One region of the Paenarthrobacter ilicis genome, then DNA from elsewhere that is predicted to be linked to it. Evidence: riboswitches for the same ligand, from Rfam matches in the RefSeq annotation. Region 1 holds a riboswitch; each other region holds the start of a gene.
The links. Region 1 has a riboswitch for S-adenosylmethionine ahead of metX (homoserine O-acetyltransferase MetX). Riboswitches for the same ligand answer to the same signal wherever they lie in the genome.
Positions count from the first base shown of each region.

Region 2: another riboswitch for S-adenosylmethionine. It lies ahead of JOE60_RS11640 (aminotransferase class V-fold PLP-dependent enzyme); the one in region 1 lies ahead of metX (homoserine O-acetyltransferase MetX).
Region 3: another riboswitch for S-adenosylmethionine. It lies ahead of JOE60_RS15990 (DUF1737 domain-containing protein); the one in region 1 lies ahead of metX (homoserine O-acetyltransferase MetX).

Region 1 covers NZ_JAFBCD010000001.1:1,391,333-1,397,211, forward strand. The annotation lists gene JOE60_RS06355 (VOC family protein) at 1-379, opposite strand, end outside; gene JOE60_RS06360 (bifunctional o-acetylhomoserine/o-acetylserine sulfhydrylase) at 606-1,922, shown strand; SAM riboswitch class IV at 2,111-2,227, shown strand; gene metX (homoserine O-acetyltransferase MetX) at 2,241-3,362, shown strand; gene JOE60_RS06370 (hypothetical protein) at 3,384-3,977, opposite strand; gene JOE60_RS06375 (winged helix DNA-binding domain-containing protein) at 4,039-5,151, opposite strand; gene JOE60_RS06380 (SGNH/GDSL hydrolase family protein) at 5,192-5,879, opposite strand, start outside.
Region 2 covers NZ_JAFBCD010000001.1:2,544,695-2,550,573, forward strand. The annotation lists gene JOE60_RS11620 (DoxX family membrane protein) at 1-449, shown strand, start outside; gene aroA (3-phosphoshikimate 1-carboxyvinyltransferase) at 456-1,823, shown strand; gene rsgA (ribosome small subunit-dependent GTPase A) at 1,826-2,941, shown strand; gene hisN (histidinol-phosphatase) at 2,996-3,808, shown strand; SAM riboswitch class IV at 3,982-4,095, shown strand; gene JOE60_RS11640 (aminotransferase class V-fold PLP-dependent enzyme) at 4,129-5,523, shown strand; gene JOE60_RS11645 (class I SAM-dependent methyltransferase) at 5,661-5,879, shown strand, end outside.
Region 3 covers NZ_JAFBCD010000001.1:3,498,090-3,503,968, reverse strand. The annotation lists gene JOE60_RS16005 (endonuclease domain-containing protein) at 1-521, opposite strand, end outside; gene JOE60_RS16000 (O-succinylhomoserine sulfhydrylase) at 732-1,940, opposite strand; gene JOE60_RS15995 (rhodanese-like domain-containing protein) at 1,941-2,351, opposite strand; gene JOE60_RS15990 (DUF1737 domain-containing protein) at 2,348-2,608, opposite strand; SAM riboswitch class IV at 2,622-2,735, opposite strand; gene JOE60_RS15985 (NtaA/DmoA family FMN-dependent monooxygenase) at 2,901-4,229, shown strand; gene JOE60_RS15980 (aromatic amino acid ammonia-lyase) at 4,229-5,776, shown strand.

The DNA.
Region 1 (5,879 bases):
CGAGGATGCCAATCTGCTGCCAGACCAACTCGCGGCCGTCCGGGAATTTCCGGTTGCCCGGGACAGCGGCGCGTCCCAGGCGCTCTTCGAAGGGGGCCAGGTCATCCACAGCCACGCACCAGCCCATCCAGCCGCCACCGGCAGCCGAGCGGGCCCTTACTGCCTGGCCAAAAGGTGCTTTGTCTGAAGCGGGGTGGTCCAGGACCTCCACCACTTCAAGGTACTTGTTGTCCGCGAGGGGAATGATCATGTTCCGGGTGCCGAAGCGCGGGTGCACTCCACCCCGGACTGCGTCCACTCCGAGAGCCGCGGAAATTCGTTCGGTAGTGGCCAAAAGGCCATCTCGTTCACAGGCGTAAGAGACGTGATCCATGCGCATGGCTTCATCTTGGCACTTTGTGATTCGGGTCTCAGCTAAGCCATGCCTAACTAACATAGGACATGGCTCGCGGGGTATGGGAGCGTCATGGAATGACGCGTTACGACAGAAAGATACCGGCAGCGTCATAAAGCTGTCCAAGGCCCCGGACGCTTCCTAGACTGGCGACAGCTCACACCACACTGTCATTCACCCTGATTCCGTGCGCCACTAAAAGGAGATTTCCATGTCACAAGGATGGTCATTCGAAACACGCCAGATCCACGCAGGGCAGGCACCGGACGCCGCAACGGGCGCCCGTTCCCTCCCGATCTACCAGACCACGTCATTCGTTTTTCCCAGCGCTGAGAGTGCGGCCAACCGCTTCGCCCTGGCAGAGCTGGCACCCATCTACACGCGGATCGGAAACCCCACCCAGGAGGCCGTGGAGCAGCGGATCGCCAGCTTGGAAGGTGGCCTCGGTGCCCTGCTGTTGAGCTCAGGCCAGGCTGCCGAAACCTTCGCCATCCTGAACATCGCGGAGGCCGGCGATCACATCGTGGCCAGCCCCAGCCTTTACGGCGGAACCTACAACCTGCTGGCACACACCCTGAAGAAGTTCGGGATTTCCGTGACTTTCGTGGAGGATCCGGACAACCTGGATCAGTGGCGCGACGCCGTTCAGCCCAACACCAAGCTCTTCTTCGGCGAGGTCGTCTCCAATCCCCGCCAGGACGTATTGGACATTGAAGGCGTTGCCCGGACCGCCCATGAGGCGGGCGTGCCGCTGATCGTGGACAACACCCTCTCCACGCCGTACCTGATCCGTCCCATCGAGTGGGGTGCGGACATTGTGGTCCACTCCGCCACCAAGTACCTCGGCGGCCACGGCTCGGCAATCGCCGGCGTGATCGTGGATTCCGGAAACTTCGATTTCGGCAAGGACCCGGAGCGCTTCCCCGGGTTCAACACCCCCGATCCCAGCTACAACGGGCTGGTCTACGCCCGGGACCTGGGCAAGGACGGAGCCCTGGGCGCCAACCTCTCCTATGTCCTGAAGGCGCGCGTCCAACTGCTTCGTGACCTCGGCTCCGCGGTTTCGCCGTTCAATGCCTTCCTCATCGCGCAGGGCCTGGAAACACTGAGCCTGCGCGTGGAGAGGCATGTGGAGAACGCCACGAAAGTGGCCGAGTGGCTGGAAGCCCACGACGACGTCGAATCGGTCGCCTATGCGGGCCTGCCGTCCAGCCCGTGGTACGACCGTGGCCGGAAGTATGGCCCCAAGGGCACGGGCGCAATCGTTGCTTTCAATATCAAGGGCGGCGTTGAGGCAGGCAAGCGCTTTGTGGACGGACTGGAATTGCACTCCCACGTAGCCAACATCGGTGACGTCCGCTCCTTGGTCATCCACCCGGCGTCCACCACGCACAGCCAACTGACTGCCGAGCAACAGAACGTGGCCGGCGTCAACCCGGGACTGGTGCGCTTGTCGGTGGGCATTGAGCACGTGGATGACATCCTGGCTGACCTCGAGGCCGGGTTCCGGGCCGCGAAGGGCGCCTGACGCCAGGACGCGCGCACAGGGCACGCCGTCGCGCCCCCGGCAGCACGCCAAGGGCGCCGCCTGATCGACGATAATTCGTCAGGCGGCGCCCCAGAGGGCTGTTCCGTGAACCATGACGCCCCAAACCGTCACACTGGTGTCACATTCTTCGCCAGAACAGTGGTCTTTTTCCTAGACTCTACGTATTAGGTCATGAGTGCCAGCACACAGCCCCGGCTTGCTGGCCGGCAACCCTCCTTCCGCGGCGGGGTGCCCCGGGTGAAGACCTGGCCTGTCGCACGCAAGGCGGCAGGCAAGCGCGAGGTGAGGTTTTAAGGAATGACCATTACTGCTACAGCTCTCCCTACGTCCGGGGAAAAGGACGGAACAGTCAAGTACGCCAGAATAGGTTCCCTGGAGCTGGAGGCCGGCGGCTACCTGCCGGACGTTGTGCTGGGCTACGAGACATGGGGCAGGCTGAATGCTGATGCCTCCAACGCGGTGCTCATCCAGCACGCCCTGACCGGCAGCACGCACGTAGCCCGCGGGGACACGGCCGAGGAAGGCTGGTGGGAACAGCTGGTGGGCCCCGGTGCGACCGTGGACACCGACAGGTTCTTTGTGGTGTCCATCAACATCGTGGGCGGTTGCTACGGAAGTACCGGCCCGTCCACAGAGGCGCCGGACGGCAAGCCCTGGGGGTCCAGGTTCCCCTTGGTCACCCTCCGGGACAGCACCCTGGCCGAGGCGCGGCTGGCCGACGTCCTGGGCATCAACGCCTGGCACGCAGTGCTGGGGGGCTCCATGGGCGGCGCCCGGGCGTTGGAATGGGCAGTCACGCTGCCCGAGCGCGTGAAACGCTGCGGTGTCATCTCCGTGGGTGCCTACAGCACGGCCGAACAGATCGCATTCGCGCAGTCCCAAACGCTCGCCATCCGGCAGGATCCGCATTTCAACAACGGCGACTACTACGGCGGTCCGGCCCCCGAGGACGGTTTGGCCCTGGCCCGCAGGATCGCCCACATCACCTACCGTTCGGCACTGGAACTGGACCTCCGGTTCGGCCGGGACGCCCAGCATCAGGAGACTCCCCTCGCGGCAGCGGTCCTGGCGGAACGTGGCCGCTACCAGGTGGAAAGCTACCTCGACCATCAGGGCACCAAGCTGGTGAAGCGGTTCGACGCCAACAGCTACGTGGCCATCACGGAGGCACTGATGTCCCACGATGTAACGCGCGGCCGCGGAAACCTGGAGGTCGCACTGTCACGTGCCACGGCAGAGTTCTTTGTAGCCGCAGTGGATACGGACAGGCTCTACTTCCCGGCCCAGTCCGAGGAGCTCGCCGCGGCCCTGCCCGGGGACGTTGAGGTTCACCGCATCCAGGCACCGATCGGGCACGACGGCTTCCTGACCGAAATCGGCCAACTCTCAACCCAACTCCGCCAGGCCTTCTTCGCCTGAGGCAGCAGCGGGGCGGCAGTGCTAGCCGCGCATGATCTCCCCGCGCTGGCGCATGTAGTCCTCCATGGCGATCTCGCCGTTGGTGAACTTTGCGTCCAGCTCGGCGAGCCGCCGCGCGCGGAAGCCTTGGGGCTCAGAGCTGCCGGTGGGCAGGGGCTGTGGGGCGTTGGACTGCGCCGGATCGTTCGACGACGGGCCTGACTGCGGGTCCATGCCCGCGGGGCGGCTGGTGGCCGGCCCGGAGGGATACCCCTGGTAATCCTGGGTGGGGAAACCCTGCCCGGGAAAGTTCTGCCCAGGATAGTTCTGCCCAGGATAGTTCTGCCCAGGATAGTTCTGCGGAGGGTAGTTCTGATCCGGGTAGCCCTGCCCCTGGTAGTTCTGCGGAGGGTAACCGGGGTTGGGGTAATTCTGTCCCGGGTAACCCTGTCCCGGGTAACCTTGGCCCTGGTAGCCCTGCCCCTGGTTACCCTGACCCGGCAGGTTCTGCGGGGGATACCCCGGCCCGCGGTACTCGTTGTTCTGGAGGCGACGTGCCCGCGAGCGGTTGTACATGCGGATCCCGAGCGGGATCACCCACGAGCAGACGATGATCCAAAAGATCAGATTGTTCAATGTGGAGGCCTCCTAGGTCTTAGCCCAGCTTAGCCCGACGGCCCCAGCCATGCCCGATGGCTCAAACCAGTGTGATGTCCATGCCAAGGAAAGCTCCGTACCGTTCCACCTCGCGGTCCAGGGCAGCCTGTTCGGCCGGGGTAACAGCCCGGTTCATGCGGAGGTCCAGCTCGCAGACGCCGCCTTGGAAACCGTGCCGCCACCACCCGGCCAAACGGCCGTCCACCAGGACCACGTGCATGGGGCCCTTGTCCTCCGGGAAGTAGGGGGCGGTTCCGCCCAAATAGTGCCGGGACTGCGAGTAGCCCATCACGTATTCGTCATAGCACTGGATGAGGTCCGCCTTGACGTGGTCTTCCCGGTTTGTGCCCGCGGCTTCCAGAGCCAGCAGCTGGTCCATCCCGGTGGCGGGGAGGTGGAACTCCTGTCCTTCAAAGGCCATGGTTGCCAACTTTCCGGGAGCCGTGGCATGGGCTGCGGCCAAGCCCACTGTGATGTCCTGCATGGTCATGCCGGACCACGTGGCACAGTCCTTGACCGTGGCCGGACCACGGCTGCTGAAGTAGCGCAGCGCCAACCGCCCCAGGGCCTCCTCCCGGTCGTCGCTGGACAGCGGGTTCACCAAGGGACCGGAGACCCTCTCCCCGAAGAGGGCGTATGTCTGCTTGAGCGCTCCACCCGATGATCGAACCGGCGCCCCACTGACAAGAATTCCGCTGACCTCGGCATGCATCAGGTGGTACACGAAACCCAGTCCTTTGCCGGGGAACCCTGCCTGCCCCAGGATTCCGGCCAGCTCTTCCCTGGTTTTGTGGGCGCCGCCTTCCACTGCTTGGGCGAGGAGTCGGCCACTGCGGGCTGCGGCGTCCGGGTCGATGCCCGTTTGGCGGTACATGCCTTTGTTCCCTTGATGCAGCCGCTCCGCGGACAGTCCCATCAACCACCCCAGATCGTCGCGGTGGACGAAATGCCATGTGGGCCGCAGAATATGCGTCCGAAGGATGGTCCCCTCGGCGACTGCCAGCTCCACCGCGGAGGCGGTGACCCCCGGGGAACTTCTCTGTGCCAGGGTCCATCGGGCGTAGGCAAATTCCTGGGACTGCACCGCCAGCAGGTTCCGGACAGCTTCTGCGGGTGACGCCGCAAAGGGGGCGCGGAGTTGCTGCAGCCGCATCCTGAGCGCACGAACCCCCTCACCCGTCACTGCTTTGCCCCTAGCGGCGTGGCACCAGCGGGCCGTTTGAACTGAACACAGGTCCCGGCGTCGGGCGTTTGGGTGTAATGCCGTCCCCGGAGGACTGGTGACGGAGCCTGCGGACAACCCAAGGGACAAAGTACTCGCGGGCCCACACCAGGTCCGAGGACCGGGCTTCACGCCAGGTCCGGGGCGGAAGGGGTTTGGGCATTAAGGGCTCCAGCGTGTGGTCCACGTTAAGCGCTTCAAGGACCATCATGGCGATGGTGTGGTGGCCCAAAGGGGAGAAGTGCAGCCGGTCCACGTCCCACATCTGGAGATCGGACAGCTGCCGCAGGGACCACATGTCCGCGATGACGGCGTCGTGGCGGGCAGCCACCGTCCGGAGGTTCTCGTTGTAGATGGCCACTTTCCCCCTGATACGGCCCAGGACCGACGCAGCGGTATCAGGACCGTTGAACAGGACAACTGTTGCCCCGCCGGAACTGAGTTCGGCCACTGCGGCGTCGAGTTTCTCGGCCAGCAGGTCAGGGTCACCGCCGGGCCGGATGAGATCGTTGCCACCGGCTGAGATGGACACCAGGTCCGGCTGCAGCTCCAGGCAGGGCCCGATTTGTTCGTCCATGATTTGCTGCAGGAGCCTGCCGCGGATGGCCAGGTTGGCGTAGGCGAAGTCTTCCTGGTCGCGGCCAAGTTCCTCGGCCACA
Region 2 (5,879 bases), 1.2 Mb from region 1:
AGCTACGGAATGCGGACGACACTGCGAAGCAACTTTCGCCGGTTCTCCGACGCGCCGCCGAATCACTGCCCTTCAAAGCCGACGAGAAGACCCTCGCGCGTGTCCTCGGTGGAGCCCAGTTGGGGGCGGGTGCCTTGTTGGGCCTGGGCAAGCTCTCCCGCTTCGCTGCGACGGTCCTGACCGTCACCTCTGTCCTCAACTCCTACGTTGAGTGGCGCGCAGCAGACATCAGCACCAAGGAAGCCCGCTCCGCCCGCAAGATGCGGTTGCTGAAGAACATTTCCCTCACCGGTGGCGTCCTGCTTGCTTCCGTCGACACCGCCGGACGTCCCAGCATTGCCTGGCGCGCCGAGCACCTCGCCGCCGATGCCAAAAAGGTTACTGGCAAGAAGATCAAGCGCGCCGACAAAGCAGTACGCAAGGCCGTAGACAACGCAGTTGGAGCATAAGCAAGAATGACAGGCACCACCCCCGCAACCACCGATTTGCCCCCCGGAACCACGCTGCCCTTGTGGCCCGCACCGTATGCTGCAGGCCCGGTGGACGCAACGGTGACAGTGCCCGGCTCCAAGTCGCTGACAAACCGTTTCCTTGTGCTGGCAGCTTTGGCTGACGGTCCCTCGGTGTTGCGGGCGCCCCTCCACTCCCGTGATTCAGCACTCATGATCGAGGCTTTGCGGAAGTTGGGTGCCGGCATCAGCGAAGTACCCGGAGATGGCGACTACGGTCCCGACCTCCACATCACCCCCTTGGATCCGGACGCGCCTGAGGGTGATACTGCCATTGACTGTGGCCTGGCCGGAACCGTGATGCGCTTTGTTCCGCCGTTGGCCGCCCTGCGTCAAGGCACCACCCTGTTCGACGGTGACCCGCACGCCCGTAACCGGCCCATGGGGACCATCATCGAGGCACTGCTGGCGCTGGGCGTCCCTGTCGCCGCTGAAGGCGGCAGGGCGCCGTCGGCCCTTCCATTCAGCGTCAACGGAACCGGCGCAGTCCGCGGTGGCCACTTGGTGATCGATGCCAGTGCGTCATCCCAGTTCGTCTCCGCACTGCTTCTGGTGGGCGCGCGCTTCACCGAGGGACTGCACCTGGAGCACGTAGGCAAGCCCGTTCCCAGCCTGGACCACATCAGCATGACGGTGGCTGTTTTGCGCAGCGTGGGCGTTCAGGTGGACGATTCCGTGCCCAACCACTGGAGGGTTTCGCCCGGTCCCATCAAAGCCTTCGACCAGCGGATTGAACAGGATCTTTCCAATGCGGGCCCGTTCCTGGCGGCCGCGCTGGCAACGCGCGGAACCGTCCGGATTCCCAACTGGCCCACGGGCACAACACAAGTGGGCGACCTTTGGCGCTCCATCCTGGCCCAGATGGGTGCCACGGTTTCCTTGGACAACGGAACCCTGACCGTCACGGGCGGCCCCACTATCAACGGCGCGGATTTTGACGAGACGTCGGAACTGGCCCCCACAGTGGCGGCGCTCTGCGCCCTGGCAACCAGTCCGTCGCGCTTGACCGGCATCGCCCACCTCAGGGGCCACGAAACTGACCGCCTCGCCGCCCTGGTGGCTGAGATCAACCGCTTGGGAGGGGATGCGGAAGAGACTGCTGATGGCTTGATCATCCGTCCTGCCGCACTCCATGCCGGGGTGGTGCACAGCTACGCTGATCATCGGATGGCCACCGCCGGAGCAATTCTGGGCCTTGCCGTGGAAGGCGTAGAGGTTGAGGACATCGCCACCACGTCCAAGACCATGCCCGCTTTCCCGGAGATGTGGATGAGGATGCTCCAGTCCACGGGCGAGGAAGAGGCCGGCAAGTAGTCATGGGTCGCGATGCACGTTCCTGGGACGAGTCCGATGTCCGGATCAGGCCCAACAAAAAAGGTTCCAGGCCACGCACCAAGGACCGCCCCAGCCACGATGATGCCGTCATAGGCAGGATCATCACAGTGGACCGTGGGCGGTACAGGGCCGTGGTTGACGAGGACACATCCGACGAGCGGGTCATCATCGCCGCCCGCGCCCGTGAGCTGCGCCGGAATCCGGTGGTTCCCGGAGATTTTGTAGCCCTGGTGGGCGACGTATCCGGCTCCGCAGACACGCTGGCCCGGTTGGTGCGGGTGGAGGAACGTCGCACGCTGCTGCGCCGAAGCGCTGACGATACCGATCCGATCGAACGCGTTGTGGTTGCCAATGCCGATCAACTGGTCATTGTGGTGGCCGCAGCCAACCCTGAACCACGGACGGGATTCATTGACCGGGCCCTGGTGGCAGCCTACGACGCCGGGATTGAACCACTGCTTCTCATCACCAAGGCGGACGTCAAGGACCCCACCGAGTTGCTGGCCAACTACCTGAGCCTGGACTTCCCCGTCATCATCAGCCGGACAGCGAATTCAGAGGCCGGCGGTATTGATGCCCGATCGGACGACGGACTTTCCGCACGATTGGACAGGGACGCCGTGGGCCAGCTTCGCTCACACCTGGGCGGCAAGGTAACGGTCATGCTGGGACACTCCGGCGTGGGCAAATCCACCATGGTCAACGCCCTGACCGGCGCTGAGAGGGCAACCGGAGGCGTCAATGCCGTCACGGGGCGTGGCCGGCACACATCGTCCTCAGCCTTGGCGTTGAAGTTGGCTGATGCTCCCTCCGGAAGCTGGATCATTGACACGCCGGGCATCAGGTCCTTCGGCCTGGCACATGTGGACCCGGACAGGATCCTGCATTCCTTCCCCGATCTGGAGCCTGGCACCGAGACCTGCGAACGCGGATGCAAGCACGACGCCACGGCCATCAATTGCGGCTTGGACTCCTGGGTGGCCGATGGTCATGCGGGCCCCTCAGGTCCGGCCCGGCTGGCGTCCCTCCGCCGCCTGCTCGGAGCCGATCCGCGCCTGGAAGCCAAGGAAGCCAAGGAACTCGGCACCGTCAACTGATGGTTACGGGCCGCACCTCCCCCTGATCCTTGCGTTTCAGGATAGTTTGGTGGCATGACCCAACCCGTTTCCACCTACAACGATGACTTGCGCCTGGCCCACGTCCTGGCCGATTCCGTCGATGCGCAGACCATGGATCGCTTCAAGGCGCTGGATCTGAAGATCGAGACCAAGCCGGACCTGACCCCGGTCACCGACGCTGACAAGGCGGCAGAGGAAGCAATCCGCGGGCAACTGTCCCGCTCCCGTCCCCGTGATGCCGTCCTCGGTGAGGAGTTCGGCAGCAGCGGCCACGGTTCGCGCCGCTGGATCATCGATCCCATAGATGGAACCAAGAACTTTGTGCGCGGCGTGCCGGTATGGGCAACCCTGATCGCACTGGTGGACGAAGGCGAGCCGGTTGTGGGAGTCGTCAGCGCTCCGGCCCTGGGTAAACGTTGGTGGGCCGCCAAGGACATGGGCGCCTATATGGGGCGCTCCCTGGCCTCGGCCACCCGGCTCAGGGTCTCGAATGTGTCCTCCCTGGCGGATGCCTCCATGTCATATTCGAGCCTGTCCGGATGGAAGGAACGCGGCAACCTCGATGAGTTCATAGGGCTCACAGAGGATATCTGGCGTACACGTGCCTACGGCGATTTCTGGTCATACTGCCTGGTTGCGGAGGGAGCAGTCGACATCGCCTGCGAGCCCGAGCTCAACCTCTACGACATGGCGGCGCTGGTTCCCATCGTCACGGAGGCCGGAGGACGCTTCACGTCCCTGGAAGGCGAAGACGGACCCTTCGGGGGCAACGCACTTGCCACGAACTCGATTCTCCACTCAGAGGTCCTCAAGCGGCTCAATCCGGCAGTGGATGACCTCCTCTAAGAGAACCCGGCTTTGGAACCATTACTGAATATTCGACGGCGGTTGGGCCCTTTTCGGCCCTGCCGCCGTTCGTTTATTCGCCAGATCCTTCACATCAGGCCCAACGTAACAATGGGCTTAACATTTACCCCCGGCTTTTGACAGCTCCCGGGAGTGCCCTAATCTTTTTTACAGGTCACGAGTGCCAGCGCTAAACCCCGGTTTGCTGGCCGGCAACCCTCCATTCGCGGTGGGGTGCCCCGGGTGACGACCCGGCCGGTCCGGAACGGATGCGGCAAGCGCGGATTCCCCTTGCGGGCGTCCCTCTTGAATGAGGTCTGATGAGTACTGCCACGATTAAATCCCCGATCCCTTCCGCTGCTGCATTCACCACTGCTGCTGCGCGCCCACTGGCGGCCGTCACAGGCGCCGAGTTGCAGGCGCCACTGATCCAGGGTGGACACGTCCGGTACGCAAACCTGGACTATGGAGCCTCGGCTCCGGCGCTGACCATCGTGTCGGCTTACCTCAACGAGGTCCTCCCCTACTACGCAAGCGTCCACCGTGGTGCTGGATTTGCGTCGCAGATCAGTACATCCGTCTACGAGAACTCCAGGAACATCGTGCGCGAGTTCGTGGGCGGCCGCGCTGATGACGTAGTGATCTTCACCCGCAACACCACTGACTCGTTGAACCTGCTGGCAGGATGCCTCCCCCTGGTGGACGGCGAACCTGCAGGCGACGTCCTCTACCTCGACATTGAGCACCACGCCAACCTTCTCCCCTGGCAGGCTGTGCCCCACAGGAGCGTCGTGGCAGCCAAGACGCTGAAGGAGACGGTAGCCAACCTCCGGGCCGAGCTGGCCCAGGGCGGCGTGAGCCTGCTGGCCGTTACGGGAGCGTCGAACGTCACCGGCGAAATTCTGCCCATCGCGGAGTTGGCCGCCCTGGCGCATCAATACGGCGCCCGGATTGTGGTGGATGCGGCACAGTTGGCGCCACACCGTCGCATCAACATCGCGCAGGCAGACGTGGATTATGTGGTGTTCTCCGGCCACAAGCTGTACGCACCCTTTGGCGCCGGAGTCGTAGTGGGCCGTCCTGACTGGCTCGACGCCGGAACACCCCACTTGGCCGGCGGCGGGGCAGTACGTGAGGCCCGCTTGGATTCGGTGAGCTGGGCCACCGGTCCCGCCCGCCACGAGGGTGGTTCGCCGAACGTTCTTGGCGCAGCAACCCTGGCCCGTGCAACGCAAGTCCTGGCCGCTCTGGACGAAGGAGCATGGCACGCCCACGAAGCCGCCATCCGCAGCTACCTGGTAGCCGGACTGGAAGCCCTGGACGGCGTCACGGTGCACCAGATCTTCAGCGACTCTACGGACACCATTGGCGTTGTTAATTTCTCGGTGGAGGGATTCGACGCCGGTTTGGTGGCCGCTTATCTGGCAGCGGAACATGGAGTGGGCCTTCGCGACGGCCGCTTCTGCGCCCACCCCCTGCTCAAGCGGCTGGGTTTGCCCTCGGGCTCGCTCCGCGCCAGCTTCGGCGTGGGTTCACGGCTGGAGGATGCCTCCAGGCTTCTGGCCGGCATCGAAGCCCTGACAGTGGACGGCCTCGGCTGGGATTACGTGGTGGATGAGGGCCGCTGGGTTCCTGCCAATGATCACCGCAGCTACCCGGACTGGGCACCGAACACTCCGGGAACCGCTGGCGCCGCTCCCTGCACCATCGACTAGGCGCGGGCGATTAAGCTCGGGCGATCAAGCACGTGCGACCAAGCGTGTGCGACCAAGCACGTGCGACCCGGGGTGGAACGGCCGGCACTGCGGTAAATTCGTAGGGTTTGCTTTTACACCCTGCGAAGGAGATCCGCGTGGCCAGCAGTTCACCGAAGGCACCGAAGGGCGTCGGGTCAGTACCCGGCCCGGCTGGGCCCAAGGGCCCGAAGTTGCAGGCTGGCCGCAGGCACGAACTCGGCCGGAGCTTCCAGGATGGCGGCGAGCACTACGACCGTGTCCGGCCGGGGTACCCGGCAGACTCCGTTGACTGGTTGCTCCCTGCCCGGGCCTCATCGGCAGCCGACATCGGCGCC
Region 3 (5,879 bases), 2.1 Mb from region 1:
GGGACGGATTCGGACAGGCCATCGGCCATGCGCAACCTCCTCCTCGCATTTCCGAAGTAGTTGGCTGTCAGCTCACTTTCAAGGACGTCCCGGGCAACTCCGCACTTTTTCATCGCCGACTCTGCCATTGCAATGGCATCGACGTCGGACAGGCAAGTCAAGGCATGGATGACAGTGTCTTCCAAGGAGGCGACGGGCAAGAGTCCCTCCGAACCCAGCCGCAGGCCACCATGCCGTATGAATCCACCGCCGCGGTTATGCCTTGTTGCCAAGTGGAGACGTGTTGGCTGGTCTTTGAGCCAGAGCCCATAGCGGACGGCCGCACTGGCGCACGTGAGGTATCCGTTGTGCACAAGAGCAGAGAGATACTCCTTATCCGCGGAAGGTAATGCCCAGATGCCGTGCCGGGGTTGGTACGCTCCGTCCATCTTCCGGAGTTCCGCTGGTCCGTAACCGTGTCCTCTAAGGAGACTGACTTTTGCCACTCCACCCACTGAAACCAAGAATTCGTGTGCGTCCATAGGGACAGCCAGCCACGGCGCGAGACTGTTGGGACCGGGGAGCCTGTCTTATGTGGATAAGGTCATGGCAATTTCTGCTGAATCATCGAATTCCCCACTTGGTGAAACCCTGGAAGCCCGTGCTTCCGCCCCACTGTCCTAGGCGATGATCCAGCAGAAAGTGCCGCGTTGGCCTACCGATGCCCGGCGAACCACACCATCGTGGCGGCCCTACACCTGTTTGAGGGCTTTTTCCAGGTCCAGAATCAGGTCCTCAACGTCCTCAAGGCCCACGGACAACCGCACCACGCCATCGCTCAGCCCAATTGCTGCGCGACCCTCCGGGCCCATGGCGCGGTGGGTGGTGGTGGCCGGGTGGGTGATGAGCGACTTGGAGTCACCCAGGTTGTTGGAAATGTCGATGACCCCCAGGCCGTCCAGCAAAGCGAAGGCGGCTTCTTTTGCGGAACGCCCGGAGGACGGGGACAACTCGAAGGTCAGCACTGTTCCGCCGGCCTTCATCTGCTGTGCCGCGAGCTCATATTGCGGGTGGGACTTCAACAGCGGGTACTTGACCCAGCTGATGGCGGGCTGCTGCTCCAGCCATTCCGCGATCTTCAAGGCGGAGGCCGAGCTGTGGCCCACACGCAGGCCCATGGTCTCCAGGCCCTTGGTCAGCACCCATGCGTTGAAGGCGGACAGTGCGGGGCCGGTGTGCCGCATGAGCTGCTTCACGGGCCCATCGATGAATTCCTTGGTACCCAGGATTGCGCCACCCAGGACGCGTCCCTGGCCATCAATGTGCTTGGTCCCCGAGTACACAATCACGTCAGCGCCCAGGTCGCCACAACGCTGCAACAGCGGCGTGGCAAACACGTTGTCCACCACCACGGTGGCTCCGGCAGCATGGGCCAACGCGCTGACCGCTTCAACATCCACGATTTCCTGCATGGGGTTTGACGGCGATTCGAAGAACACCGCAGTGGTGGGCTCAGCCAGGGCTTCGCGCCACTGGTCCAGGTCCGGGCCATCAACAAACACCGTTTCCACGCCCCAGCGCGGCAGGATTTCGTTCAGGATCACAAAGCAGGAGCCAAACAGTGACCGGGCGGCCACCACACGGTCGCCTGCTGCCAACAGGGCACCCAATGCGGTGAAGACCGCGGACATGCCCGACGCGGTCGCAAAGCAAGCTTCGGTGCCTTCCAGCAGTCGGAGGCGCTCCTGGAAGGTGGCCACCGACGGGTTGCCGTATCGGGAGTAGACGAATCGTTCGTCCTCGCCCGTAAAAGCGCGCTCGGCTGCTGCCGCGGATTCGTAAACGAAGCCGGAGTTCAGGAAGACGGCCTCGGACGTTTCCTGGAAATTGGTACGGTCAAGTCCACCGCGTACGGCCTGGGTGTCGGGGCTCCAGCCGGCGGCGTCGGGATTGAAAGTCATTTAGTTGGTCCCCAGGTTCGTCGGCAGGCCGCGGTTTTTCCAACCATTGACAGTGCGCTCGCCATAGCGGTCCGGCTCACCTTCAAAGCCTTCAAGAACGTTGTAGGCGGTGAAGCCGGCCTGCGTTGCTGCCGTGGCGGCGGAGATTGACCGCTGCCCTGAACGGCAAAGGAACACCAGTTCGACGCCGTCACCCTCCGGAGCCTGCTGCTGCAGGTCCTCGATGAAGCTGGGGTTGGGGATTCCTCCGGCGAGGTTCCACTGGATGAACAGGGGATCGTTCTCCGTTGCCTTGGTGTCCGGGATGCCGATGTGGGCCCATTCGGCTTCGGTGCGGACGTCCACCAAAATGGCGCCCTCCTCAAGCTTGGCCCACGCATCCTGCGGGTTCAGGTCACCTGCGTAGCTCATGCGTGTCCCTCGAATGCTTCGTCGTCGCCTTCCAATTCGTCGACGGCGGTTGCCACCGCGGCGTCGGCACTCGCGATGGCGGCGGGCAGCACAACGGCTTGGGCAACAATGACCTGGGCACCGTTGAACGTTGCTGCCGGGCTGCCATGGAGGACGTAGCCTTCAGCCAGGGCCGCGCTGATGCGCTCGCAGAATTCGCGGTTATCCGGGCCCGTTATCAGGCGGTAGGAAAGTTTTTCTTCAGTGGGTTCAGGCATAGCTGGTGCTCCTCAGTCACGCTTGCAGTTCGAATTTGTCCGATACGCCGAGTAGTCACCTGAGGCACCCCGCCGGAGAGAGGGTTGCCGACCAGCAAGTCAGGGCTTCGCGCTGGTACTCATTACTCAAGAAAAACGTAGCATTTCGCAGCGCTTGGGCGCACTTGGAGGCAGAATCACCACCGTCATGTTGCGTAACCGGCAATGCCTTGGGCTGGGTCCTTTTGTGACCTCCCGGGAGCATAATTGACGCAGTACGTCCCCCTGTAACTTCGCAAGAAATCAGGTCGCGGTGAACGGACAGAGCAGTTCTACACTCGAGCCCATGCTGCATTTTGGATGGTTTGTAGGCCACGGATTTGGCGTCCAGGGCTGGGGAACTCCGGGCTACAGCCTGGGCTATGACTGGAAGAAGCCAGCCCTGTACCAGGAGGCGGTGCGCGCGTTCGAGCGATCCGGCCTGGACCTGTTCATCATTGAGGATTCGCTGACTGTTCCGGACACCTACGGGGGCACGGCCGAGGTTTCCCTGGCCCACGCATCCTTCGCGCCCAAGCACGATCCTTTGGCGTTGGTTCCGTACCTGCTCTCAGCCACCCAGCACCTGGGCATTGTTCCCACCGTCAGTGCTTCCTTCTACCCGCCGTTTACTGCTGCACGGCTGCTGGCCACCCTGCAGCACTTCTCCGACGGCCAGTTGGGCTGGAACGTGGTGACCTCCGGCAGCGACCTCGCCGCGCAAAACTACGGGTTGGACCAGCAGATCGAGCACGACCTACGGTACGAAAAGGCTGAGGAATTCGTGGACGTGGTCAGGCAGCTGTGGCGTAGCTGGGAACCTGACGCGATCCGTGAGGACAGCTCCGCCGGCGTCTTCGCCGATCACAACAAAGTGCATCCCATCCATCACACCGGTGATTTCTTCTCCGTCCGGGGCCCGCTGAACACTGCACCCCTGCCCGAGGAGCCCGTGCTGGTTCAAGCCGGCGCCTCTCCCCGCGGCAAGGCTTTCGCAGGTGGGCACGCGGACGTGGCCATCGCCTTGGCCCGCGGTGTGGACGGCATGAAGGCCTACCGTGATTCGATCCGTACCGAGGCCACCAAGGCAGGAAGGGATCCCGACGCCGTCAAGGTACTTTTTGTTCTGAAGCCCACCGTGGTGGGAACCACCGCTGAAGCCCGGGAACTCCGTGCCCAGCGGCGGGAACTGACCCAGCGCGACATCGACAGCCAGCTGAATTCCATCTCCTATCTTTCGGTGATCGACTTCAAGCAATTCGACCTGGACGCTCCGTTGCCGGAATTGAGCACCAACAGCAATCAAGGCACGCTGGAGCACTTCGCCAAGGCGGCTCCTCCCGGGTCCACGCTCCGGCAGATCCTCCAGGCCCGCAGCGGCGGCGCTGGCGATTCGATCATTGGCACCGCGGAGGAGATTGCCGATTATCTGGAAGAAACGGGTGCTGCCGTGGGCGGCGACGGTTTCCTCTTCTCCGGCTTCGTGGATCCCGCCACAGTCCACGGCGTTCTGGACAAGCTCACCCCCGAGCTGCGCCGCCGCGGCCTGTTGAGGAAGAGTTACGGCAACGGTGGCTTCCGCCAGAACCTCCTGGATTTCTGATGGCGTCACATGACACTCTCCTGCTGGGAACGGCACATGTCCGTGCTGGGGATATTGCCCGGGCTGCGTCCGATTCCCTAGCACGGGTGGAGCTCACCCAGGACGTCCTGGCCCTCATTGGCCGATCCCGTGAAGTGGTGGAGCGCGCTGCTTCCTCCGGTCAACGCGTCTATGGGCTGAACACCCTGCTGGGGTCGGGCCGGGATACGGCTGTGGAGGAGAAGTCACTCCTGGCCTATCAGGTCCAGGTGGTCAGGTATCACAACAGCGGCGTGGGCCAGTACCTGGACCGCGCCGCCGCGCGCTCCATCATCCTGGCCCGCCTGGTTGGATTCAGCCGCGGCGGTTCGGGCGTCCGGGCCAGCACCGCCCGGTTTTACGCCGAACTCTTCAACCGCGGAGTCTTCCCCGCCATCCCGCGCGAAGGATCCGTGGGCTCGTCCGACCTCACCCAGCTGGCCGCCGTCGCCGCCGTTGCGCTGGGTGAGGGGCAAGCCTTCCAAGCCGATGGCACCGTGGTGCCCGGGGCCAAAGCTCTCGCCGACGCCGGCCTGCAGCCCCTGCAACTCGGGGCCGGAGAAGCGTTGGCACTGGTGAGCGCCAACGCGTACTCCGTAGGTGCGGGGACGCTCGCCCTGGTGCGATTGCAGCACCTGGCCGGGTTGGCCGACGTCGCACTGTCACTCTCGCTTGAGGCGATCGCCAGGTACGACGACGGCGGCAACCTCAGCCCGTTCTCGCCCGCCATCCAGGCGGCCAAGGCGGTGGACGGACAGAAGGAGTCGGCTGCGGCGGTGCGGCGGTTGCTCAGCGGTGGGTGGTTGGAGGACGTCCGTCCGGAAGTTTCCGTGCAGGACCCGCTGTCCTTCAGGGCGGCGCCGCAAACCCACGGCGCCTTCCGGTCCCTGGTAGCCGGGCTCGAACTCGCCTTGGAGGTTGAGCTCAATGGCCGGGGCGACAATCCCTTGGCGGACGTGGACTCCGGGGTGATGGTGTCCGGCGGGAACTTCCAGCCCCTGCAGTTGGCGCTTTCCTTTGAAGGCCTCCGGCTGGCGGTGGCCCATGTGGGGATCTCCAGTGAGCGGCGCATTGCCAAGCTGTACCCGCCGCAGCGTGCCATCCGCGCAAAACTCTTGGGGGAGGCGGCAAAATCCGGTCTGGTCCAGGAAGAATTACCTGGCTTGCTCTGGTATTCGGCGGCCGGTTTGTTGGCTGAACTCAAGTTCCTGGCAGCCCCGGCAACCCTTGGCGCTCCCACCTTGTCGGCCGACGTCGAGGACCATTCAACCCTGGCGCCGCTGGCTCTTCAGTACCTCGAAAAGTCCTTGGATTCGTTGGAAAAATTGCTGGTTATCGAAGCGCTGACGGCGTCGTACCTGCTGATCGGGGCCAAAGATGGGCGGCCGCTTGGCCAAGGGACCGGTGCGGTGGTGGGCAGGCTGGCCGATCTCCTGACTGATCGTCCCGCAGCAGCTGACCTGGTGGAACGGGCGCGCGCCTTGCTGCGGGAGGCAGCGGCCGGGCTGGAAGGAAAGTGGGAACGGTGAGCACAACAACCGGTAATCGCGGCAGGCATGCTGCAGAGTTTGCCCCGGACGGGTTCCGTGGTGCGGTGCCGGGTGGGGCTTCAGAGGACAGGGCGGTTCTAAA